DNA from 4 places in the Pseudomonas sp. H1_G08 genome. Region 2 is predicted to be linked to each of the others. Evidence: predicted binding sites of a transcription regulator. Region 2 holds the regulator's gene; each other region holds the start of a gene.
The links. Region 2 encodes FliA, which starts transcription of late flagellar genes. Its sites were predicted from a motif close to CTAAAGTTTNNNNNNNNNNNGCCGNTAA; they were not measured.
Positions count from the first base shown of each region.

Region 1: AB4N85_RS17535 (methyl-accepting chemotaxis protein) is a predicted target of FliA. The motif match lies at 4,581-4,608, and genes of this name have one in related genera.
Region 3: AB4N85_RS15950 (flagellar protein MotY) is a predicted target of FliA. The motif match lies at 4,246-4,273, and genes of this name have one in related genera.
Region 4: AB4N85_RS09655 (methyl-accepting chemotaxis protein) is a predicted target of FliA. The motif match lies at 3,030-3,057, and genes of this name have one in related genera.

Region 1 is NZ_CP162822.1:3,867,839-3,873,875, reverse strand. Features, by position in the region: gene rluD (23S rRNA pseudouridine(1911/1915/1917) synthase RluD) at 1-390, shown strand, start outside; gene pgeF (peptidoglycan editing factor PgeF) at 387-1,109, shown strand; gene clpB (ATP-dependent chaperone ClpB) at 1,240-3,804, shown strand; tRNA gene AB4N85_RS17555 (tRNA-Asn) at 4,102-4,177, shown strand; tRNA gene AB4N85_RS17550 (tRNA-Pro) at 4,187-4,263, shown strand; tRNA gene AB4N85_RS17545 (tRNA-Lys) at 4,269-4,344, shown strand; tRNA gene AB4N85_RS17540 (tRNA-Pro) at 4,442-4,518, shown strand; gene AB4N85_RS17535 (methyl-accepting chemotaxis protein) at 4,680-6,037, shown strand, end outside.
Region 2 is NZ_CP162822.1:643,717-649,753, forward strand. Features, by position in the region: gene flhF (flagellar biosynthesis protein FlhF) at 1-600, shown strand, start outside; gene fleN (flagellar synthesis regulator FleN) at 717-1,547, shown strand; gene fliA (RNA polymerase sigma factor FliA) at 1,544-2,284, shown strand; gene AB4N85_RS02970 (chemotaxis response regulator CheY) at 2,452-2,823, shown strand; gene AB4N85_RS02975 (protein phosphatase CheZ) at 2,842-3,630, shown strand; gene AB4N85_RS02980 (chemotaxis protein CheA) at 3,684-5,969, shown strand; gene AB4N85_RS02985 (protein-glutamate methylesterase/protein-glutamine glutaminase) at 6,019-6,037, shown strand, end outside.
Region 3 is NZ_CP162822.1:3,527,456-3,533,492, reverse strand. Features, by position in the region: gene grxD (Grx4 family monothiol glutaredoxin) at 33-374, shown strand; gene bfr (bacterioferritin) at 576-1,049, opposite strand; gene AB4N85_RS15970 (bacterioferritin-associated ferredoxin) at 1,251-1,469, opposite strand; gene AB4N85_RS15965 (peroxiredoxin) at 1,782-2,384, shown strand; gene rnt (ribonuclease T) at 2,459-3,136, opposite strand; gene pyrC (dihydroorotase) at 3,133-4,179, opposite strand; gene AB4N85_RS15950 (flagellar protein MotY) at 4,340-5,254, shown strand; gene AB4N85_RS15945 (argininosuccinate synthase) at 5,384-6,037, shown strand, end outside.
Region 4 is NZ_CP162822.1:2,128,769-2,134,805, forward strand. Features, by position in the region: gene AB4N85_RS09650 (pyridoxal phosphate-dependent aminotransferase) at 64-1,251, opposite strand; gene AB4N85_RS09655 (methyl-accepting chemotaxis protein) at 1,293-2,918, opposite strand; gene AB4N85_RS09660 (glycerate kinase) at 3,224-4,363, opposite strand; gene AB4N85_RS09665 (sugar diacid recognition domain-containing protein) at 4,602-5,723, opposite strand; gene AB4N85_RS09670 (MFS transporter) at 5,895-6,037, shown strand, end outside.

The DNA of each region.
Region 1 (6,037 bases), 2.7 Mb from region 2:
GGCCAGCAACGCCAGCGCATGGCAGTGATGGAAGGCGGCAAGCCTGCCGTCAGCCACTACCGCGTGCTCGAACGTTTCCGTTCGCACACCCACGTGCGGGTGAAACTGGAAACCGGTCGGACCCACCAGATCCGCGTGCACATGGCGCACATCAACTTCCCGTTGGTCGGCGATCCGGCGTACGGCGGGCGTTTCCGCATTCCGCCTGCGGCCAACCCGACCATGGTGGAATCGCTCAAGCACTTCCCGCGTCAGGCGCTGCACGCGCGCTTCCTTGAACTCGATCACCCGACGAGCGGTGAGCGCATGAGCTGGGAATCGCCGCTGCCGGAAGATTTCGTCTGGCTGCTGACCCTGCTCAAGCAGGATCGCGAGGCCTTCGTCGGATGAACTGGCTGACGCCGGACTGGCCTGCGCCGGCCAGCGTCAGGGCCTGTGTCACCACCCGCGAGGGTGGTGTCAGCGAGGCGCCGTTCGACAGCCTGAATCTGGGCGATCATGTCGATGATCGTCCGCAGGACGTCGCTGAGAACCGTCGACGCTTGACCGATCACTTCTCCATACAGCCTGCCTGGTTGCAGCAAGTGCACGGGATCACCGTTGCCCATGCTGATCCGGGCGTCGTTGCGACTGCAGATGCCAGTTGGACGGCAGCGCCGGGTATTGCCTGCGCGGCGATGACGGCAGACTGTTTGCCGGCATTGTTCTGCGATCGTGCCGGCACGCGTGTCGCGGCCGCTCATGCCGGTTGGCGGGGTCTGGCGGCGGGCGTGCTTGAGGCAACTCTCGACAGCCTCGATGTTCCTGCTGACGAGGTACTGGTCTGGCTCGGCCCGGCCATTGGCCCCAAAGCCTTTGAAGTCGGTCCGGAAGTACGGGAAGTCTTCATCAATCAACTGCCTGAAGCAGCAGAAGCGTTCGTACCGAGCAACAATGCCGGCAAGTTCATGGCTGATATCTATCTGCTGGCGCGCCTGCGTCTGGCTGAACGGGGTGTCACGGCTGTTTATGGTGGCGGTTTCTGCACCGTGACCGATCCGCGCTTCTTCTCCTATCGCCGTGCGTCGCGGACCGGTCGTTTCGCCTCCCTTGTTTGGCTCACCCGCTAAACTCTCTGATCTGCATCAACTCTCCGACGCTTGAATCTCCCAGAATCGACCGCATCTACAGTGGTATCTGGCAGGTTTCTTTATTCAGGATGGTTTCTTAGGTCCGGCCTGCTCAAAAGGAAGGTGACCCATGCGTATTGACCGTTTAACCAGCAAATTACAGTTGGCCCTGTCCGACGCCCAGTCGTTGGCGGTTGGCCACGATCATCCGGCCATCGAGCCGGCGCACTTGATGCAGGCCATGCTTGAACAGCAGGGCGGTTCGATCAAGCCGCTGCTGATGCAAGTCGGCTTCGACGTCAACAGCTTGCGTAAAGAGCTGACCAAAGAGCTCGATCAACTACCGAAAATCCAGAACCCGACCGGCGACGTCAACATGTCGCAGGATCTGGCGCGCCTGCTCAATCAGGCTGACCGTCTGGCTCAGCAGAAGGGCGACCAGTTCATTTCCAGCGAACTGGTGCTGCTCGCCGCGATGGACGAGAACAGCAAGCTCGGCAAGTTGCTGCTCGGCCAAGGCGTGAGCAAGAAAGCCCTGGAAAACGCGATCAACAACCTGCGTGGTGGCGAAGCGGTAAATGACGCCAACCACGAAGAGTCGCGGCAGGCACTGGATAAATACACCGTCGATCTGACCAAACGCGCCGAAGACGGCAAGCTTGATCCGGTGATCGGCCGCGACGACGAAATCCGTCGCACCATTCAGGTTCTGCAACGCCGCACCAAGAACAACCCGGTGCTGATCGGTGAACCTGGCGTGGGTAAAACCGCAATCGCCGAGGGGCTTGCGCAGCGCATCATCAACGGCGAAGTGCCGGACGGCCTTAAGGGCAAGCGCCTGCTGTCGCTGGACATGGGCGCGCTGATTGCCGGCGCCAAGTATCGCGGTGAGTTCGAAGAGCGCCTGAAATCGTTGCTCAACGAACTGTCGAAGCAGGAAGGGCAGATCATTCTGTTCATCGACGAACTGCACACCATGGTCGGCGCCGGTAAAGGCGAAGGCTCGATGGACGCTGGCAACATGCTCAAGCCTGCGCTGGCTCGCGGCGAGTTGCACTGCGTCGGCGCGACCACGCTCAACGAGTATCGCCAATATATAGAGAAGGATGCGGCGCTCGAGCGGCGTTTCCAGAAAGTCCTGGTGGACGAGCCGAGCGAAGAAGACACCATCGCCATTCTGCGTGGCCTCAAGGAACGTTACGAGGTTCACCACAAGGTGGCGATCACCGACGGCGCGATCATCGCTGCGGCCAAGCTCAGCCATCGCTACATCACGGATCGACAGCTGCCGGACAAGGCCATCGACCTGATCGACGAGGCGGCCAGCCGTATCCGCATGGAGATCGACTCCAAACCGGAAGTACTCGATCGTCTGGAGCGGCGCCTGATTCAGCTGAAGGTGGAATCCCAGGCGCTGAAGAAAGAAAGCGACGACGCGGCGAAGAAACGCCTGGAAAAACTCCAGGAAGAAATCGAGCGTCACGAGCGTGAGTATTCCGATCTGGAGGAAATCTGGAACTCGGAGAAAGCCGAGGTGCAGGGTTCTGCGCAGATTCAGCAGAAGATCGAACAGTCGCGCCAGGAACTGGAAGCCGCGCGCCGTAAAGGCGACCTGAATCGCATGGCCGAGTTGCAATACGGGGTGATCCCCGATCTGGAACGCAGCCTGCAAATGGTCGACCAGCACGGCAAGAGCGAGAACCAGTTGCTGCGCAGCAAGGTGACTGAAGAAGAGATTGCCGAAGTCGTGTCGAAGTGGACTGGCATCCCGGTGTCGAAAATGCTCGAAGGCGAGCGCGACAAGCTGATGAAAATGGAGAGCCTGTTGCACAAACGGGTAATCGGTCAGGAAGAAGCGGTCGTGGCTGTGGCCAATGCCGTGCGGCGTTCCCGCGCCGGACTGTCCGACCCGAATCGTCCGAGCGGCTCGTTCATGTTCCTCGGCCCGACCGGTGTCGGTAAAACCGAGCTGTGCAAGGCGCTGGCCGAATTCCTTTTCGATACTGAAGAGGCGATGGTGCGGATCGACATGTCCGAGTTCATGGAGAAACATTCCGTGGCTCGTCTGATCGGTGCGCCACCAGGCTACGTCGGCTATGAAGAGGGCGGTTACCTGACCGAAGCGGTGCGTCGCAAGCCGTACTCGGTGATCCTCATGGACGAAGTCGAGAAGGCGCACCCGGATGTGTTCAACATCCTCCTGCAAGTGCTTGAGGATGGCCGTCTGACCGACAGTCACGGGCGTACGGTGGACTTCCGCAACACGGTGATCGTGATGACGTCCAACCTCGGGTCGATGCAGATCCAGGAACTGGTCGGTGATCGTGAGGCGCAGCGTGCTGCTGTGATGGACGCGCTGACCTCGCACTTCCGTCCTGAGTTCATCAACCGCGTTGACGAAGTGGTGATCTTCGAGCCGCTGGCGCGGGATCAGATCGCCGGCATTACCGAGATCCAGTTGGGCCGCCTGCGTAGCCGCCTGGCCGAGCGCGAGCTGAAGCTGGAGCTGAGCCCGGAGGCGATGGACAAGCTGATCGCCGTCGGTTACGACCCGGTGTATGGCGCACGTCCTTTGAAACGGGCGATCCAGCGCTGGATCGAAAACCCGCTGGCGCAGTTGATCCTGTCGGGTCATTTCATGCCGGGCGACACCGCCACCGGCAAGGTCGAGAACGACGAAATCGTTTTCGGCTAAGCCTCAGCGGCAATGAAACCGGGAAGGCCTCGCATTGCGAGGCCTTTTTTTCGCCAGGCTGTTGAACTCAAAGGAAAAGGCTTGTAAAGTGCGCCCCGCAGTCAGTCACCGGCAGCGTTTCAACCCACCGGGTTGGAATCTGAAATAAGTTGCAAATCATTAACTTGAAAGCAATTTAGGGGGTTGACAGAGGTGTTCTAGGTTGTAGAATAGCGCGCCTCAGACACACGAACGCAGCGATGCGAACGGGTGGCGAGATGCAACAAAGCTTCACCGTTGTAAATTGAAATGTGTAGTTCCGTGATAGCTCAGTCGGTAGAGCAAATGACTGTTAATCATTGGGTCCCAGGTTCGAGTCCTGGTCACGGAGCCAATTTCAAACCGGGGTATAGCGCAGTCCGGTAGCGCGCCTGCTTTGGGAGCAGGATGTCAGGAGTTCGAATCCCCTTACCCCGACCATTTTTGGGTCGTTAGCTCAGTTGGTAGAGCAGTTGGCTTTTAACCAATTGGTCGTAGGTTCGAATCCCACACGACCCACCATTTTTGAAACCAGTTTGCGCTGGGATCGAATCTTAAGATCAGAGGCCAAAAGCGCTGATCGAAGAAGGCGATCTTTGAAAGGTCGCCTTTTTTTTACCGGGGTATAGCGCAGTCCGGTAGCGCGCCTGCTTTGGGAGCAGGATGTCAGGAGTTCGAATCCCCTTACCCCGACCATATTGAAAATCCTCGTATCGAAAGATGCGGGGATTTTTTTTGCCTGCTGAAAGGCGAATCCCTTCAAGTCGTCATACAACCTGCCGATAGCCCGCTAACACGAGGGGACTGCCAACGCTTCGCCCCTTGATCTGGCCATTACAAGAATAAGGGCGTTCGTCATGTTGCTTCGTCAGTTGAATATTGCTCCCCGGGCTGCCCTGGGATTTGCCCTGATCGCGGTGTTGGTGGCCTTGCTCGGCGTGTTTGCGCTGGGGCAGATGTCGAGCATTCGCGACAGCGAGGTGGCGGTGGAGAACCGCTGGTTGCCGAGCATCCGTGGCGGCGACGAGATCCGCGAACTGATGCTGCGCATCCGCACCATCTCCCTGCGCATGGCGCTCGATCAGGATCCGGCCAATATCGCCACCTATCGCGGCCAGATGGACACCCGCGACAAGGAACTGAGCGAGAAAATCGCCGCCTACGACAAACTGGTCGACACTGCCGAAGGTCAGCAGCTGTATGACCAGTTCAAGAAAACCTTCGCCGCCTATCGCACCGGCATCGCCCAGTCATTCACCCTTGCCGAGCAAGGCAAGCGTGACGAGTTGACCAAATTGTTGCTGGTTGACATGAAGACCGTGGTCGACGGCTCCGGCAAGCAACTCAACGATCTCGCCGATCTGTTCGCCCGCCAGGTCGCCGCCGAAAGCGAGAAGTCCGCCGCGCATTATGAAACCTCGCGGACCATCGTCAGCCTGTTCATTGGATTGGCAGCGCTGGCCACAGTGGCGCTGGCGATGTTGCTCACGCGCAGTATCGTGCGCCCGCTGAGCAGCGCTGTGGATGCCGCTGAAAGTGTCGCCAAGGGCGATCTCACGCGGCCGATCGAAACCCATGGCAACGACGAAGTCAGCCGCTTGCTCAAAGCCTTGGCGACGATGCAACAGAACCTGCGCGAGACCCTGCAAGGTATCAGCGGCTCAGCCACACAACTGGCCACCGCCGCTGACGAACTGAGCGCCGTCACTGTCGACAGCACCCAAGGCCTGCAAGAGCAGAACAACGAAATTGAACAAGCTGCCACTGCGGTCAACGAGATGACCGCTGCGGTGGAGGAGGTCGCGCGCAACGCGGTGTCGACGTCCGATGCCACGCGCCAGTCCAGTCAATCAGCGCAATTGGGCCAGGAGCGCGTCAGCGAAACCGCCAGCGCGATCAATGCCCTGGCCAGTGATGTGCAAAACACCGGCGAGCTGGTGCAGTCGCTGGCCAATCAATCGCAAGACATCGGCAAGGTTCTGGACGTGATTCGCGCAATCGCTGAGCAGACCAATCTGCTGGCGCTCAACGCTGCCATCGAGGCAGCACGCGCGGGCGAAAGCGGTCGCGGCTTTGCGGTGGTAGCCGATGAGGTGCGCGCGCTGGCGTATCGCACCCAGCAATCGACGCAGGAAATCGAACAGATGGTGCAAGGCATGCGCAGCGGTTCGAGCCAGGCGCTGGAGTCAATGCAGGCCAGCGCATCTCGTGCGGC
Region 2 (6,037 bases):
GCGCGTTATGTGCTCAAGTACGGCGCGCAGAACGTTGCGCTGGTGAGCATGGACAGCTTCCGCATCGGCGCGCAGGAACAATTGAAAACCCTCGGGCGCATCCTCAACGTGCCGGTAACGCACGTCGATCCGGGTCAGTCGCTGGTGCAGGCATTGGATCCACTGCTACGCAAACGCGTGGTTTTGATCGATACTGCCGGCCTGCAAGCCAGTGATCCGGCGTTGCGCATGCAGCTTGAGAGCCTGGCCGGGCGTGGCATTCGCTCAAAAAATTATCTGGTCCTGGCAACCACCAGCCAGAAACAGGTTCTAACCGCCGCTTATCACAGTTACAAGCGTTGCGGGCTGGCCGGCTGCATCCTGACTAAACTGGATGAAACGGCCAGTCTCGGCGAAGTGTTGAGCCTGGCGATCAGTCATGAATTGCCGGTCGCGTACCTGACCGATGGCCCACGGATTCCGGATGATCTGCATCTGCCGCGTCGTCATCAATTGGTCAGCCGCGCCGTCAGCGTGCAAATGCAGGAAGAACCCAGCGAAGAAGCCATGGCTGACATGTTCGCTGATATCTATCACAGCCCGACCAAGCAGGTTGGCTGAGGTAATCATGAACAGTTTTTGTACCTACATCGATGGTCTGCCACGCATTGTTCCGATCAGGAACGCGCAGCCAGTAATGTGGCCTCCGTCTATGCAAGACAAGGTAAAGAAATAACATGGGCAGCATGCATCCCGTACAGGTGATCGCGGTGACCGGCGGCAAAGGTGGCGTCGGCAAGACTAACGTGTCAGTGAACTTGTCGCTGGCGCTGGCAGAGCTTGGCCGTCGGGTCATGCTGCTGGACGCCGACCTGGGCCTGGCGAACGTCGACGTTCTGCTGGGGCTGACACCCAAGCGCACACTGGCCGACGTTATCGAAGGCCGTTGCGAACTGCGCGACGTGCTGTTGCAAGGCCCGGGCGGGATTCGCATCGTGCCGGCGGCCTCCGGCACGCAGAGCATGGTGCACTTGAGCCCGGCGCAACACGCCGGCCTGATCCAGGCGTTCAGCGACATCGGCGACAATCTCGACGTGCTGGTGATCGACACCGCTGCGGGTATTGGTGACTCGGTAGTCAGTTTCGTTCGTGCCGCGCAAGAGGTGTTGCTGGTGGTCTGCGACGAGCCGACTTCGATCACCGACGCTTACGCGCTGATCAAGTTGCTCAACCGCGACTACGGCATGAACCGCTTCCGCGTGCTGGCCAACATGGCGCAGAGCCCGCAAGAAGGGCGCAACCTGTTCGCCAAGTTGACCAAGGTCACGGATCGCTTCCTCGACGTCGCCCTACAATATGTCGGCGCCGTGCCATACGACGAAAGCGTGCGCAAGGCAGTGCAGAAGCAGCGCGCCGTCTACGAAGCCTTTCCCCGTTCCAAGTGCGCACTGGCCTTCAAGGCCATCGCCCAGAAGGTCGATACCTGGCCGCTGCCCGCCAACCCGCGCGGGCATCTGGAATTTTTCGTCGAGCGTCTCGTGCAGCAAACCGCAGGGCCTGTGATATGACCGCCAGTGGCATGAATCTTTACAAAAAGTCGGCGCGTGACGCGCAATACGAATTGATCGAGCGCTACGCGCCACTGGTCAAGCGCATTGCCTATCACTTGCTGGCGCGCCTGCCGGCCAGCGTGCAGGTCGAAGACCTGATCCAGGCCGGGATGATCGGTTTGCTGGAAGTCTCGACCAAATACGACGCCAGCAAAGGCGCCAGTTTCGAAACGTACGCGGGCATTCGAATCCGCGGCGCGATGCTCGATGAAGTGCGCAAAGGGGATTGGGCACCACGCTCGGTTCACCGTAATACCAGGATGGTCAGCGACGCGATTCGCTCGATTGAAGCTAAAACCGGCCGTGACGCTAAAGATCACGAGGTTGCGGCCGAACTCCAATTGAGTCTCGACGATTACTACGGGATTCTGAATGACACCTTGGGCAGTCGCCTGTTCAGTTTCGACGACCTGTTGCAGGACGGCGAACACGAAGGGCTGCACGAGGATGGCGCCAGTGCTCATATGGAGCCGTCACGCGATCTGGAAGATGAACGCTTTCAGGCGGCGCTGGCGGACGCGATTGCCAATTTGCCGGAGCGTGAGCGACTGGTGTTGGCGCTGTACTACGACGAAGAGCTGAACCTCAAGGAGATCGGTGAAGTCCTTGGCGTCAGTGAATCGCGGGTCAGCCAGTTACACAGCCAGTGCGCGGCCCGTCTGCGGGGGCGTTTGGGGGAGTGGCGAGCGCGCTGAAGGCAGTGTGGGGACACTGCGAAACGAGGCTGGTGCGGTGATGAACGGCGCCGGTCTCGATCCGTTGTGCTCCAGACAAACTTTAAGTGCTGCGCCGATTGATTGAAGTGGCGCGTCCAGGTGCTGGGCGCGTTTAAGACTGCTTGGAGGTCGAATTGAACAAAGACATGAAAATCCTCATCGTTGATGACTTCTCAACGATGCGGCGGATCATCAAGAACCTGCTGCGCGATCTTGGGTTCACCAACACCGTCGAGGCCGACGATGGCACCACTGCCATTCCGGTGCTCAACAGCGGCAGCATCGACTTTCTGGTAACGGACTGGAACATGCCGGGCATGACCGGTATCGACCTGCTGCGTCACGTGCGCGCCGATGAGAAACTCAAGCACCTCCCGGTGTTGATGGTGACTGCTGAAGCCAAGCGCGAGCAGATCATCGAGGCCGCTCAGGCCGGTGTGAACGGTTACGTAGTCAAACCTTTCACGGCTCAGGCGTTGAAAGACAAAATCGAGAAGATTTTCGAACGCATCGGCTGATGAATGCGCGGGGGAGCTATGGAGCATAACGAATCATCACAGGGCGATTTCGAATCGACCCTGAAAAAACACGCGGTCGAACTGGTCGAGAGCCTTGAAAAAGGCAAGTTCGGCGACGCGGTGCAACTGATCCATGAGCTCAATCAGACCCGTGACCGCGGCCTGTATCAGGAAGTGGGCAAGCTCACACGTGAACTGCACAGTGCGATCGTCAATTTCCAGATAGATCCGCACATGCCGCAGGCCGAGGAAGTGTCGCAAATCACCGACGCCACCGAACGCCTGGGCTATGTGGTCAAGCTGACGGAAGCCGCGGCCAACCGCACCATGGATCTGGTGGAAAGCGCCACGCCGGTGGTCAACAGTCTCGCTGATGAAGCGCAGACGTTGAGCGCCGATTGGGGCCGCTTCATGCGTCGCGAGGTCGGGGCTGAAGAGTTCCGTGAACTGGCGCGCCGGGTCGACGGTTTTCTGTCACGCAGCAGCACGGACAACCGTGCGGTGTCGAGCAACCTCAACGACATCCTGCTGGCTCAGGATTACCAGGACCTCACAGGTCAAGTGATCAAGCGTGTGACCCAACTGGTCACCGAAGTCGAAAGCAATCTGCTCAAACTCGTGCTCATGGCCAGTCAGGTCGACCGCTTTGCGGGCATCGAACATGACCGCGCCGCAATGCTTGCTGAAAAAGATCCACAAAAACATCTCTCGCAGGGTGAAGGTCCGCAGATTCATGCCGATAAACGAGAAGACGTTGTGTCCGGTCAGGACGATGTGGACGATTTGTTATCCAGCCTTGGATTCTAGAGTTTCGGAATTCGGGTTTTTTGGGTTTTTAGACCTGTAGGAGCACCCCATTAATGAGCTTCGGCGCCGATGAAGAGATCCTTCAGGATTTCCTGGTTGAGGCCGGCGAGATTCTTGAGCAACTGTCCGAACAACTGGTCGAGCTGGAAAGCCGTCCGGATGATGCAGATCTGCTCAATGCAATTTTTCGCGGTTTCCACACTGTAAAAGGGGGCGCCGGCTTCCTTCAGCTCAATGAGCTGGTGGAGTGCTGTCACATCGCCGAAAACGTGTTCGACATCCTGCGCAAGGGTGAGCGTCGCGTTGATGCAGAACTGATGGACGTTGTGCTCGAAGCACTGGACGCGGTGAACAGCATGTTCAGCGAAGTCCGTGAGCGTGCACCGATCACCGCTGCCACGCCGGAACTGTTGGCCGCGCTGGCGCGTCTGGCCGAACCGCAATCGGCGGATGAAGCCCCGGCTTCGCCGGTTGCCGAGATGATCGAAGAACTGGTCGTTGAAAGCGACTCCTCGGACGACATCACCGATAACGAATTCGAACAACTGCTGGACTCGCTGAACGCCGTCAAGGCCCAGGCCGAGGCTCCGGCCGCTGTTGCTGCTCCCGCGCCGGTTGCCGACACGGCGGCCAGCGATGAAATCACCGACGCCGAATTTGAATCGCTGCTCGATCAACTGCATGGCAAAGGCCAGTTTGCTGTCGATGCGGTCGCTCCGGCGGCACCAGCAGCGCCGGCTGCTCCGGCCGCGCCTGCTACGGGCGACAGCTCGGACATCACCGACGACGAATTCGAAGCCTTGCTCGATCAGTTGCACGGCAAGGGCAACTTCGCCGTTGACGCGCTGGAATCGGCCATCGCTTCGGCCCCGTCAGCACCTGCTGCACCGGCAGCCGCTGCGGCCGGCAGTGACCTGATCAGCGATCACGAATTCGAATCGCTGCTCGACGAACTGCACGGCAAAGGCAAGTTTGACGCCAGCGCTGCGACTGCCGGCTCCGTGTCGAGCGTCGCCACGCCAGCGGCGAAAGCTCCGGCTGCCGCTGCTGCGCCGAAGCCTGCCGCCAAGCCTGAACCGAAAGCCGAGGCGCCGAAACCGGCCGCCGCTGCTGCACCGGCTCCGGCCCGCGCGCCAGCTGCTGCCCCGGCAGAAAAGCCGGCCAGCGAAGCGGAAACCACCGTGCGCGTCGACACCGCGCGGCTCGACGAGATCATGAACATGGTCGGCGAGCTGGTGCTGGTGCGTAACCGTCTGGTGCGTCTGGGCCTCAACAGCGGCGACGAAGCCATGTCCAAGGCTGTGTCGAACCTCGACGTGGTCACCGCTGACCTGCAGACCGCCGTGATGAAAACGCGGATGCAGCCGATCAAGAAGGTCTTCGGGCGCTTCCCGCGTCTGGTTCGCGACCTCGCACGTCAGCTCAAGAAAGAGATCAACCTGGAACTGGTGGGCGAAGAAACCGACCTCGACAAAAACCTTGTCGAGGCTCTGGCCGACCCGCTGGTCCACTTGGTGCGCAACGCTGTCGACCACGGCATCGAGTCGCCGGAAGAACGCGAAGCATCGGGCAAGGCCCGTGGCGGTCGCGTGGTGCTGGCGGCCGAGCAGGAAGGCGACCATATCCTGCTGTCGATCTCCGACGACGGCAAAGGCATGGACCCGAACGTTCTGCGTTCGATCGCGGTAAAACGCGGTGTGATGGACAAGGACGCCGCCGATCGCCTGAGCGATACCGAGTGCTACAACCTGATTTTCGCCCCGGGTTTCTCGACCAAGACCGAGATCTCCGACGTGTCCGGCCGTGGTGTCGGCATGGACGTGGTGAAGACCAAGATTTCCCAGCTCAACGGTTCGATCAACATCTACTCGACCAAGGGCCAGGGTTCGAAGATCGTCATCAAGGTGCCGCTGACCCTGGCGATCATGCCGACGCTGATGGTCATGCTCGGCAATCAGGCGTTCGCGTTCCCGCTGGTCAACGTCAACGAAATCTTCCACCTCGACCTGTCGACCACCAACGTCGTCGACGGTCAGGAAGTGGTGATCGTGCGCGACAAGGCGCTGCCATTGTTCTACCTCAAGCGCTGGCTGGTGAGCTCCGCCGCTCACGAAGAGCAGCGCGAAGGCCATGTGGTGATTCTTTCGGTGGGCACTCAGCGGATCGGCTTCGTCGTCGATCAACTGGTCGGCCAGGAAGAAGTGGTCATCAAGCCACTGGGCAAAATGCTCCAGGGAACTCCGGGCATGTCCGGCGCCACCATCACCGGTGACGGCCGCATTGCGCTGATTCTCGATGTTCCAAGCATGCTCAAGCGTTACGCCACAAAGCGTATTTGAATCCGGGGCGGCGGCGCGATGACGCGCCGCTGCACCTAATGGAGTGTTTATGGCAGTCAAAGTCCTGG
Region 3 (6,037 bases), 2.9 Mb from region 2:
CTCTGAGTCGGAAAGTTCAGCCGAGGTGCTCCATGGATATCATCGAAACGATTAAAGAGCAGATTGCCAACAACACCATTCTGCTTTACATGAAAGGCTCGCCGAATGCCCCGCAGTGCGGCTTTTCCGCAAAAGCTGCGCAAGCCGTGATGGCCTGTGGTGAAAAGTTCGCGTACGTGGACATCCTGCAGAACCCGGAAATCCGCGCCAACCTGCCAAAGTACGCCAACTGGCCGACTTTCCCGCAACTGTGGGTCGGCGGTGAGCTGGTCGGCGGCAGCGACATCATGACCGAGATGGCTGCAGACGGTTCGCTGCAAAGCACCATCAAGGCGGCTGTCGAAGCGGCAGCGGCGAACAAGTCCGAAGCCTGATTCTACGTTCATAGAGTTTCGCTCGACGACGCGTCTCCTGTAGGAGCTGTCGAGTGAAACGAGGCTGCGATCTTTTGATCTTCGGCCAGCAAAAAGCCCCGCACCTCGAAAGAGGGCGGGGCTTTTTGTTGGTTATACGAGTTGACTGAGTATCAAGGCTGAAATCGATAAAGATCGCAGCCTCGTTTCACTCGACAGCTCCTACTCTTCGCCCATCTGCGACTGCAGATAGTTTTCCAGGCCGATCTTGTCGATCAGGCCGAGCTGGGTTTCCAGCCAGTCGATGTGTTCTTCTTCCGACTCAAGAATGTCTTCGAGCAGTTCACGGCTGCCGAAGTCGCCAACGGTTTCGCAATGGGCGATGGCGGCTTTCAGGTCGGCGTGGCCGGTCTTTTCAATGCGCAGGTCGCATTCGAGCATTTCGCGGGTGTGTTCGCCGATGTGCAGCTTGCCCAGGTCCTGCACATTTGGCAGGCCTTCAAGGAACAGGATGCGCTTGATCAGCTTGTCCGCGTGTTTCATCTCGTCGATGGATTCGTGATATTCGTGCTTGCCGAGCTTGTTCAGACCCCAATCTTCATACATGCGCGCATGCAGGAAGTATTGATTGATCGCGACCAGCTCATTGGCAAGGATCTTGTTGAGATGCTGGATGACTGTAATGTCGCCTTTCATGATCGGAGTCCTGCCCTGTATTAACTGTATATAAGGCGGAGTTTGAGCTTGGTGTTTATAAGTGTCAAACCTAAGTTATTGAATAATAAATGAAAATTAATCGGAATAAGAATGTTTGTGTTCCGCGTCTGGACGCTAAGCAATTGATTTTCAGGCATAAAAAAACCGGACGCGAAGTCCGGTTCTTTGAAATGGGGGCATTTACGCAGCAGTAAATTCTACAGGGTAAGGGATCGCGGCCTGGGCGGTTTGCAGCTTGGTCAGGGTTTCGCGGACCACTTCCTTGGCAAGGCAGGCGCATTTGCCGCACTGGCTGGCGACGCCGGTGGCCTGGCGAACTTCTTTGTAGCTGCAGCAACCTTCATAGATCGCTTCGCGGATCTGTCCGTCGGTGACGCCAGTGCAGAGGCAAACATACATAAGTAAGAACCGTCGCTGGTTGTGACTCAATTGCGATGGATCTTAATGTTAACGAGAATGATTGTCAAAGTGCTTTCGGAACGCTTCGCAGCCAATATCCCAGCGACTGACGAACGGTATTTTCCAAATGCGCGTCTGACCCCATGAATACGCAGTGGATAACCGAACAGGGAAAATCCGTTACGGACAGGCCAAACACGCAGTGTATGATGGTCGTCCCTTGCGAAGAGGGTTCGTGTCACAGGGCTGTCGCCTGAGGGTGACAGGCTGGCCCGGACCCTGAACTTCAAGTTTCTACACCAGGAGATATCAATGAGCGTACTCGTAGGCAAACAAGCCCCAGACTTCACCGTCCCGGCCGTACTCGGCAATGGCGAGATCGTTGACAGCTTCACCCTGTCCTCGGCCATCAAAGGCAAATACGGCCTGGTGTTCTTCTACCCGCTGGACTTCACCTTCGTCTGCCCGTCCGAGCTGATCGCTCTGGACAACCGCATGGCTGACTTCAAGGCGCGCAACGTTGAAGTGATCGCTGTGTCGATCGACTCGCACTTCACCCACAACGCCTGGCGCAACACTCCAGTGAACAATGGCGGCATCGGCCAGGTGAAATACACCATGGCTGCCGACATGAAGCACGACATCGCCAAGGCTTACGACGTTGAATCCGAAGGCGGCGTGGCTTTCCGTGGCGCGTTCCTGATCGACGACAAAGGCGTGGTTCGCTCGCAGATCATCAACGACCTGCCGCTGGGCCGTAACATGGAAGAGCTGATCCGTCTGGTCGACGCGCTGCAATTCCACGAAGAGCACGGCGAAGTCTGCCCGGCCAACTGGAAGAAAGGCGACAAAGGCATGAACGCTTCGCCAGAAGGCGTTGCGGCTTACCTGACCGAAAACGCTGCTGCCCTGTAAGGCGCAACGTCGAGGTACAAAAAAACCGGCCCATGTGGCCGGTTTTTTTATGCGCGGGATTTGTTCGCCGAGGATCAGTCGTCGAAGTCTTCCCAGCCGCCCATCTGTTTCCAGCGATTGACGATGCCGCAGAACAGCTCAGCGGTCTTTTCGGTGTCGTAGCGCGCCGAGTGCGCCTCACGACCGTCGAAATCGATGCCGGCGGCCTGACAGGCTTTCGCCAGCACGGTCTGACCGTACGCCAGACCCGCCAGGGTCGCGGTGTCGAAACTGGAGAACGGGTGGAACGGGTTGCGCTTCATGTCCAGCCGCGCGACTGCGGCGTTGAGAAAGCCCAGATCGAAGCTGCTGTTGTGCCCGACCAGAATCGCCCGTTTGCAACCGTTGGCTTTGAGGGCCTTGCGGATGCCACGGAAAATATCGGTCAGCGCGGTTTCTTCACTGACGGCCATGCGCAGCGGATGATCAAGCTTGATCCCGGTGAATTCCAGCGCTGCCGCTTCAACGTTCGCACCTTCGAATGGCTCGACGCGGAAGAAGTAGGTGTGATCCGGGTAGACGAAACCCTTTTCATCCATGGCGATGGTGGTCGCGGCAATCTCCAGCAGGGCATCGGTGGCTGCGTTGAAGCCACCGGTTTCTACGTCGACGACAACCGGCAGGTAGCCGCGAAAACGCGCTGCCATCGGGTGACGGGAACCGCCGCCACCACCTTGACCGTCCAGCTCATCGTCGAAATGCTCTTCACTCACGCGTGTTCCTCCAGCAGGCGCCAGCGCAGTTTTTCACCGGCGCGCAGCGGGATAACGGTCAGCTCGCCAAATGGCAGGCTGGTTGGGGCGGTCCATTCTTCGCGAACCAGGGTGATGCGATCGGTGTTTGCCGGCAGGCCGTAGAAACGCGGGCCGTTGAGGCTGGCGAAGGCTTCGAGCTTGTCCAGCGCATTACGCTGTTCAAACGCTTCGGCATACATCTCGATGGCGGCGTAGGCGGTGTAGCAACCGGCGCAACCGCAGGCGGCTTCCTTGGCGTGCAGGGCGTGGGGCGCCGAGTCGGTGCCGAGGAAGAACTTGGCGCTGCCGCTGGTGGCGGCATCGAGCAAGGCTTCCTGATGGGTGTTGCGCTTGAGGATCGGCAAGCAATAGAAGTGTGGCCGAATCCCGCCCACCAGCATGTGGTTACGGTTGTACAACAGGTGGTGCGCGGTGATGGTCGCGCCGACGTTGGCCGAAGCCTCGTTGACGAATTGCACGGCGTCACCGGTGGTGATGTGCTCGAACACCACTTTCAGCGTCGGGAAGCGCTCGACCACGCGGCGCATGTGCTCATCGATGAAGATTTTTTCGCGGTCGAACACATCGACGTCGCCACGGGTGACTTCACCGTGGATCAACAGCGGCATGCCGACTTCGGCCATGGCTTCGAGCGCCGGGAAGATCTTGTCGATGCTGGTCACGCCGGAATCGGAATTGGTGGTCGCGCCGGCCGGGTAAAGCTTGGCGGCGTAGACGAAACCGCTGGCCTTGGCCTGACGAATTTCTTCCGGTTGGGTGCGGTCGGTGAGGTACAGCACCATCAACGGCTCGAACTGACTGCCGGCCGGGCGGGCAGCGAGAATGCGCTGACGATAGCCGTCGGCTTCAGCGGCGTTGCGCACCGGCGGTACCAGGTTCGGCATGATGATCGCGCGCCCGAAGGTGCGGGCCACATCGGCAACGGTATTGGTCAACACGGCACCATCGCGAAGATGAATGTGCCAGTCGTCGGGACGCAGCAGGGTCAGGCGGTCGGACATGAGGGGATTCCAGGCGGGTCAAACTGAGGCGAATGCTACCGGAAAAGACTCTTGCAGGCACCCGCTATCAAGTTTTGCCACAAGCGTCCGATATCCCGAAGGTATGCCGTAAACATTGTGTGAATCGGTGTTTGTGTTTCACAAGCCAATGGAGCCTCCCGTGCGCCAGCGTTATTTAGCCCTGCTCAGTGTGTTTGCCAGCCTTCCCGCGATGGCGCTGACTTACCAGACCCGTCTGGAGAACATTGAGTGGACGGTCGCCGGCGACAAGTTCGAATGCCGCCTGACGCAACCGATCACTGATTTCGGCTCGGGCGAATTCGTGCGCAAGGCCGGTGAGCAGGCGATCTTTCGCCTGAACGCCTACAACGCCATGCTTGGTGGCGGCTCGGCGACGTTGCTCGCTGCCGCTGCACCGTGGCAGCCGGGGCGCGGCGACATCAATCTGGGCTCGGTACGGCTGGGCAGCGGCAATGTGTTGTTCAACAGCTCGCAATCCCAGGCCGGTGGGCTGATCAGCGGTCTGCTGGACGGCCGCAGCCCGGTAGTTCGCCGTGCGTCTGGCGATGGCCGGGTGTCGGAAGTGCGTTTGCTGCCGGTGAAATTCAGCAAGGCGTTCAACGACTATCAAGGCTGCGTGGCGAAATTGCTGCCGCAGAATTTCGACCAGATCAAGCAGTCGCAGATAGGCTTTCCCGGCGAAGGCGTTGAGCTGGACCCGGCTGCCAAGGCCAAGCTGCAAGTGATGCTCGAATACATGAAGGCCGACCCGACGGTGAACCACATTGACCTCGACGGTCATTCCGACAACAGCGGCAATCGCCTGACCAACCGCGAATTGTCGCGCCGCCGCGCGCTGGCGGTGGTGGATTTCTTCAAGGCCAACGGCATTCAGGAATCGCAGATCACCGTGCGTTTCCACGGCGAGCAGTATCCGATCGTGCCCAACACCAGCAAAGCCAATCGTGCGAAGAACCGTCGGGTAAACGTGAAATTGTCGCGCGTCGCTCCGACTACCGCCCCGACTCCGGCGCCGCAAGCGAGTACGCCGGCCACGGCCGCAGCGACTTCCTGACCCGCCGGTCATCGTCGCGCTCTCGACAGATTCTGTCGCTTTGTCGTCTTAAGCTGTCGCGCCTCTGTAAATTATCGCGTTTGAGCGGTAGACTCCCCGGCTTTCCGTAGAACCCCGTGGAGTGATGGCATGGCGGACGTAAACAAGGTCGTTCTGGCGTATTCCGGCGGCCTGGACACTTCGGTGATCCTCAAGTGGCTGCAGGATACTTATAACTGTGAAGTGGTGACTTTCACCGCCGATCTCGGTCAAGGCGAAGAGGTCGAGCCGGCCCGCGCCAAGGCTCAGGCCATGGGCGTCAAAGAAATTTACATCGACGATCTGCGCGAAGAGTTCGTGCGTGATTTCGTGTTCCCGATGTTCCGCGCCAACACCGTTTACGAAGGCGAGTACCTGCTGGGTACTTCCATCGCCCGTCCGCTGATCGCCAAGCGCCTGATCGAAATCGCCAACGAAACCGGCGCCGACGCCATTTCCCATGGCGCCACCGGCAAGGGCAACGACCAGGTGCGCTTCGAACTGGGCGCTTACGCGCTCAAGCCAGGCGTGAAAGTCATCGCCCCTTGGCGCGAGTGGGACCTGCTGTCGCGCGAGAAGCTGATGGACTACGCCGAGAAGCACGCGATCCCGATCGAACGCCACGGCAAGAAAAAATCTCCGTACTCGATGGACGCCAACCTGCTGCACATCTCCTATGAAGGCGGCGTGCTGGAAGACACCTGGACCGAGCACGAAGAAGACATGTGGCGCTGGACCGTCTCCCCGGAGAAGGCTCCCGACACC
Region 4 (6,037 bases), 1.5 Mb from region 2:
AGGCATTCCCACGCGGAGCGTGGGAACGATCAGCAAGGCGCCGGTTCAGGCAATGCAAGACCCTCAGGCACTGCGCGCCTGCAACAGCTGCACCGCACACAACGCAATCCGCGCGCAGGCATCCGCCAGTTTGACCCGATCCACCACCAGCCCGATGCGAATATGCCCCGCCGCGCTCGGCCCGAACGCTTCACCGGCCAACACTGATACCCCGTAACCTTCCAGCAAGCGCTCGGCAAATGCCTGGGCGCCGAGGCCAGTCTGGCGCACATCGACCATCACGAACATGCCGCCATCCGGGCGAATCGGCTGCAACCCAGGGCAACCGTGCAAACGCTCGCACACCAGATCGCGCCGCAAGCGGTATTCCTCGCGCATCTGAGAGACTTCCGGCAGATCACTTTGCAGCGCTACTTGCGCGGCCTTCTGTACAAAATCCGGCAGACCGAAGAGCATGCTCAGCGACAGATTCACCAGATGCTCGGCCAAGGCATTCGGGCCGATCATCCAGCCGATACGCCAACCGGTCATCGCATGGGATTTCGACAGACTGTTGATCGTCGCGGTGCGCTCGGCCATGCCCGGCAGGCTCGCCGGGCTGATGTGCTCGCCTTCATATAACAGCTCGCTGTACACCTCATCGCTGATCAACCACAGATCATGACGAATGCACAGCGCTGCCAGCTCCTGCCAGATCAGCAAGGGCAAACTCGCGCCGCTGGGATTGTTCGGACTGTTGAGCAGCATGGCGCGCGTTCGCGGGGTAATGCGCTCGGCAACATCGGCCGGGTCGACACGGAAACCGTTCTCCGGGCGCACCGGCACCGCAATCACCTTGGCACCGCAGGCGCCAAACACACCTTCGTAAGTGACGTACATCGGCTCGGCGACGATCACTTCATCGCCCGGATCGAGCAGGCACTGCGCCACCGAGTACACCGCGCATTGTGCGCCGGGCAGGACAATCACCTGATCAGGATCAACCCGTTGACCACTGCGCTGGCGATGACGCTCGGCAATCAGCCTGCGCAGCTCGAATCGACCACGCACGTCGGCGTAATGGGTATCGCCGGCCAACAGGCTATCGATCGCGCCATGGACGATCGGCAACGGCGTATCGAAATCCGGATCGCCGACGCTCAACAACAAAACATCAACGCCCTCGGCGCGCAGTTCCAGCGCTCGGTCGTGAATCTGCCAGGCAGCGGCACCCTCCCCGGCGATTCGTTGGGTCAAGGCTGAATAGCGCATGTACGTCTCCTGTTAGCGCGGTTTCCAGCCTTCACCGTATCTCAAATCACGAAACGCGCCACCATGGCGTTCAAATCCACTGCCAGTCGCGACAGTTCGTGGGTCGCGGCACTGGTCTGATTGGCGCCGGCGGCCGATTGCGTGGCGAGGTCGCGGATGTTGACCAGGTTGCGATCGACCTCACGGGAGACTTGCGCCTGCTCTTCCGACGCGCTGGCGATGACCAGGTTGCGTTCGTTGATCTGGTGAATCGATTGCGTGATCTGCTCCAGTGCCACGCCAGCCGCGCGGGCCATTTCCAGAGTGGACTGGGTACGCTGGTTGCTTTGCTGCATCGAGGAGACCGCTTCACCGGTGCCGTTCTGGATGCCGGCAACCATTTTCTCGATTTCCTGGGTCGACTGCGCGGTGCGATGGGCCAAGGCGCGCACTTCGTCAGCCACCACGGCAAAGCCACGGCCAGCCTCGCCGGCACGCGCGGCTTCAATCGCAGCGTTGAGCGCCAGCAAGTTGGTCTGCTCGGCGATGGCGCGAATCACGTCCAGCACTTTGCCGATGTCGCGCCCTTGCGCGGCGAGGCCTTCGATCATCTGCGCAGTGTTCTGCACGTCGTGGGTCATGGTCTGGATCGCGTCGACGGTTTTCACCACCTGATCACGACCTTCGCGGGCGGCGTGGGTCGACTGGTTTGACGCTTCGGAAGTCGACACGGCGTTGCGCGCCACCTCTTCCACCGCAGCGGTCATCTCGTTGACGGCCGTGGCGGCCTGTTCGATTTCATTGTTCTGCTGCTGCAGCCCGCGCGACGCTTCTTCAGTGACGGCGCTGAGTTCTTCGGCAGCGGCGCCCAGTTGCGTCGCGGAACCGGCGATCTGCTCGATGGTCTTGCGCAGGTTGGACTGCATCGCCGCCAGGGCTTCGAGCAGGCGCGCCGGTTCATCCTTGCCGTCGACTTCGATGGCTTTGCTGAGGTCACCGCCAGCAATGGTTTGCGCAGCGAGCACGGCGCGGTTGAGCGGCGTGACGATGCTGCGGGTCAGCAACCAGGCGAGCAACACGGTGGCCAGCGCCGCAATCACGGCGACGATAATGATCCCGGTGATGGCGCTGTCATAGTTTTCACCGGCCTTAATGGCCGCCGCTCTGGCCCCGGCGGTATTCATGCCGATCAGCTTGTTTAGCTGCTCGCCCATCTGATCGGTGCCTTCCTTGATGCGCGTGTTGATCAACGCGCGCATCGCTTCCAGATCGCCTTGGCGCGACAGCTCAAGCATCCGGTTCTGGGCTTGCAGGTAGTTATCGAGGGTGGTCGAAAACGTCTGGAAAACTGCGTGCTCTTCAGGACCTGCCGGCAACGCAGCGTAGCTGGCCTGAGCTTTGCGCACCTTGTCGACCAGCACCGCGATGCGGGTTTCTGCCTCTTGCAGGCTGGCCGGTTCGCGATTGACCAGCACACGGAACGAGAGAATGCGCATGCGCAGGACGTTTTCCGTGACCACGCTGAGGTGGGTCACGCTTGGCAATTGGTTGGTGTCCATGTCGACCGACGCCTGACGAATGACCGTCATGCGGCTGACCGCGAACACGCCGAGGACAATCACCAACAAGGCGATAAAGGCAAAACCGAGGAAAGCACGTGGCGCGATATTCAGGTTACGCAGGGACATGGTCGGACTCTCGAAAGAAAGAAACTACGAGCGTCCATGCCGTGAGCACTGGCCCATAGCGGGCGACAGTCCGGCGGCACTGAATTGTGGTTTTGTGTGCGCCTGACCGTTGTATCGGCCAGGCTTAAGGAAGGTTTCGGGTCTGCGGTAAATATTTTTCAGGACGTGGCAACAATCAAAAACTGCTCCGCTGCCCTTGGTAGGAGCTGTCGAGTGCAACGAGGCTGCGATCTTTTGATCCTGCTTTTAAAAGTCAAAAGATCGCAGCCTCGTTGCACTCGACAGCTCCTACATAGGCAAGCCGATCAGCGTTGGGCGGCGAGTTGCCAGACCCGAGCAATATCGGTGGCGCGTTCACGCAGCAGGCGCGGAGCTTCGGCGCAGGCTTGTTCGAGCGTCATCGGTCCGCTGGTCACGGCGAAAGCGGCGTCGATGCCGTGTTGATAGAGCTCCTGATAGCCCTCGCCCAAGGTCCCGGCAATCACGATCACCGGCACAGCGTGTCGTTTGGCAACTCGCGCAACACCGAACGGCGTTTTGCCGCGAAGGGTTTGCGCATCGAAGCGGCCTTCTCCGGTAATCACCAGATCCGCACCCTTGACCGCGTCAGCGAGCCCGACCAGTTCCGCTACCACCTCGACGCCCGCCTGAAACTGCGCACCGAGAAAAGCCTTGGCGGCAAACCCCAGACCACCCGCCGCGCCGCTGCCCGGTTCATCGCGCACGTCCCTGCCCAATGCTTGCGCGCAAAGCTCGGCGAAGTGCCCCAGCGCCTGATCGAGCTGCTCAACCTGCGCAGGCGATGCGCCCTTCTGCGGGCCGAAAATGGCCGAGGCGCCGTGGGGGCCGCAGAGCGGATTGTTGACATCAGCGGCGATGTCGAAACGCACATCGGCCAGACGTCGATCAAGCCCACTCAGGTCCAATCGCGCCAGTTGCGCCAAGGCCAGGCCGCCGGGCACCAGCGACTGATTCTGCGCATCCAGCAACTTCACCCCCAGCGCCTGCATCGCCCCGGCGCCGGCGTCATTGGTCGCGCTGCCGCCAATCGCCAGAATCACCCGTTGCGCGCCGGCATCCAGCGCTGCACGAATCAATTCACCTGTGCCAAAGGTGCTGCTGATGCAGGCATCGCGCTGTCCCGGCGGGACCAGTTGCAGACCGCTGGCCTCGGCCATTTCGATGATCGCGGTGTGGTTGTGCGGCAGCCAGCCCCATGCGGCTTCGACCGGCGCGCCCAGTGGACCGCGCACGCGGGTGCGGCGTAACTCACCTTCGCAGGCTGCGAGAATCGACTCGACCGTACCTTCGCCGCCATCGGCCATCGGGCATTTGATCAGCGTCGCCTGCGGCCAGACCTGGGCCAGTCCGAGGGCAATGGCTTCGGCAACGCCTTGGGCACTCAGGCTGTCCTTGAACGAGTCGGGGGCGATGACGATTTTCATGGGAATTCTCCGGTTGCAGTGGCGTTCATGCTGCCAGCGGTCGTGAGCGTTGACGCCAGTCGGGTGCACAAGTGGCGTCGACGTTTATTGTTCATTTCCACAAAAGATATGTGTTGGTCGTACCGGCCTCATCGCTGGCAAGCCAGCTCCCACAGGGTTCTGCGGTGGCTATGGAAGTTATGAACGCCTTCTGACCTGTGGGAGCTGGCTTGCCAGCGATGGCGGCCTCAAGGACAACTCATGGCAATGGATCAGTCTGCGGCAGCAGCTGCACCCCAAGATACAACGCCAGCATCCCGTCCAGCTTCAACGGATCAACCCCGCTCAACTCGGCAATCCGCTCCATGCGATAACGCAGACTATTGCGATGAATGCCCAACGCCTCAGCGCAGGCCTGACTCTGCCCGTCGTGCTCGCACCAACTGCGCAGGGTCGCCAGCAACTGGCCGTTGCTGTCCTTGGCGATGACCTGGCGCAGCGGCTTGAGCAGTTCGTCCAGCGCATCATCGTTGCGATGACGCCACAGCATGACCGGCAAGCGATAACGATTGAGCGTCAGCAGTCTCGAATTCGGCAGCACGTCACGACCATAAGCGAGCAAATCGCCGACTCGTCGGTAACAGCGACGCAACCCTGCCAGACCATCCGCCTGCCCGCCGACGGCGATGCGCAAAATCTTCCAGCCGAGGCCATCGAGTTTTTCCAGCAGGCGATCATGCTCGACGTTCTGGCTCGCCGGGCGACACCACAACAACGAAGACTTCGCCGAACTCACGCACCAACTGTCCGGATAACGCGAGGTCAGCCACGCACTCAGTGCCTCGACGGTTTGCCCTGGGCCGTGCTCGAGCCCCAGTTCAAACAGATACGGCACCCGGGTCAATTGCGGCTTGAGCCCAAGCTGCTGCGCCTCATCGATCAGACGCGGCGAATCCCCCGCTTCGCTCAGCAGCAACGCCAGCAGATCATCGCAACGCTGCCGTCGCCATTGTTGCTCGGCCTGCTGGTTGCGCTGGCCGACCAGCATTTCAGCGGTCATGCGCACCAGCTCGGCGTAGGTGCGCAATTGCTCCGGCTCGCCGGTGATGCCGAGCACGCCGATCAAGCGCTGATCGAGCAGCAGCGGCAGATTGATCCCCGGTTGCACACCTTTGAGATGCACCGCCGTCTGCGCGTCGATTTCCACCACACGCCCGTTGGCCAGCACCAGTTGCGCGCCTTCATGACGGGTGTTGATGCGCTCCGGTTCGCCGCTGCCGAGGATCAGGCCCTGACTGTCCATGACGTTGACGTTGTACGGCAAAATGGCCATGGCCCGGTCGACGATGTCCTGGGCAAGGTCGTGATCGAGTTCGAACATAGCGGCGGCAATCCTTCAGTTCAGGCACGAACGGTTGTTCAGCCGCACAGGGTCTGGCGGCAAACCCTGTGCTCAGGCACAAAGACAATCCGGCCAAAGGTGGCCGAGACTCTCAGGGCGATCAACGTTACCCTTTGCATCGCAAAAAATCATAATAAAGAGAGAGCCGCTATGTCGCAGAGCGCCGCAGCTACCCAGACCATCGACGACGGTAAAAACGCCGTCTACAAACGCATCACCCTGCGTTTGATTCCCTTCATTTTCATCTGCTATCTGTTCAACTACCTCGACCGGGTCAACGTCGGCTTCGCCAA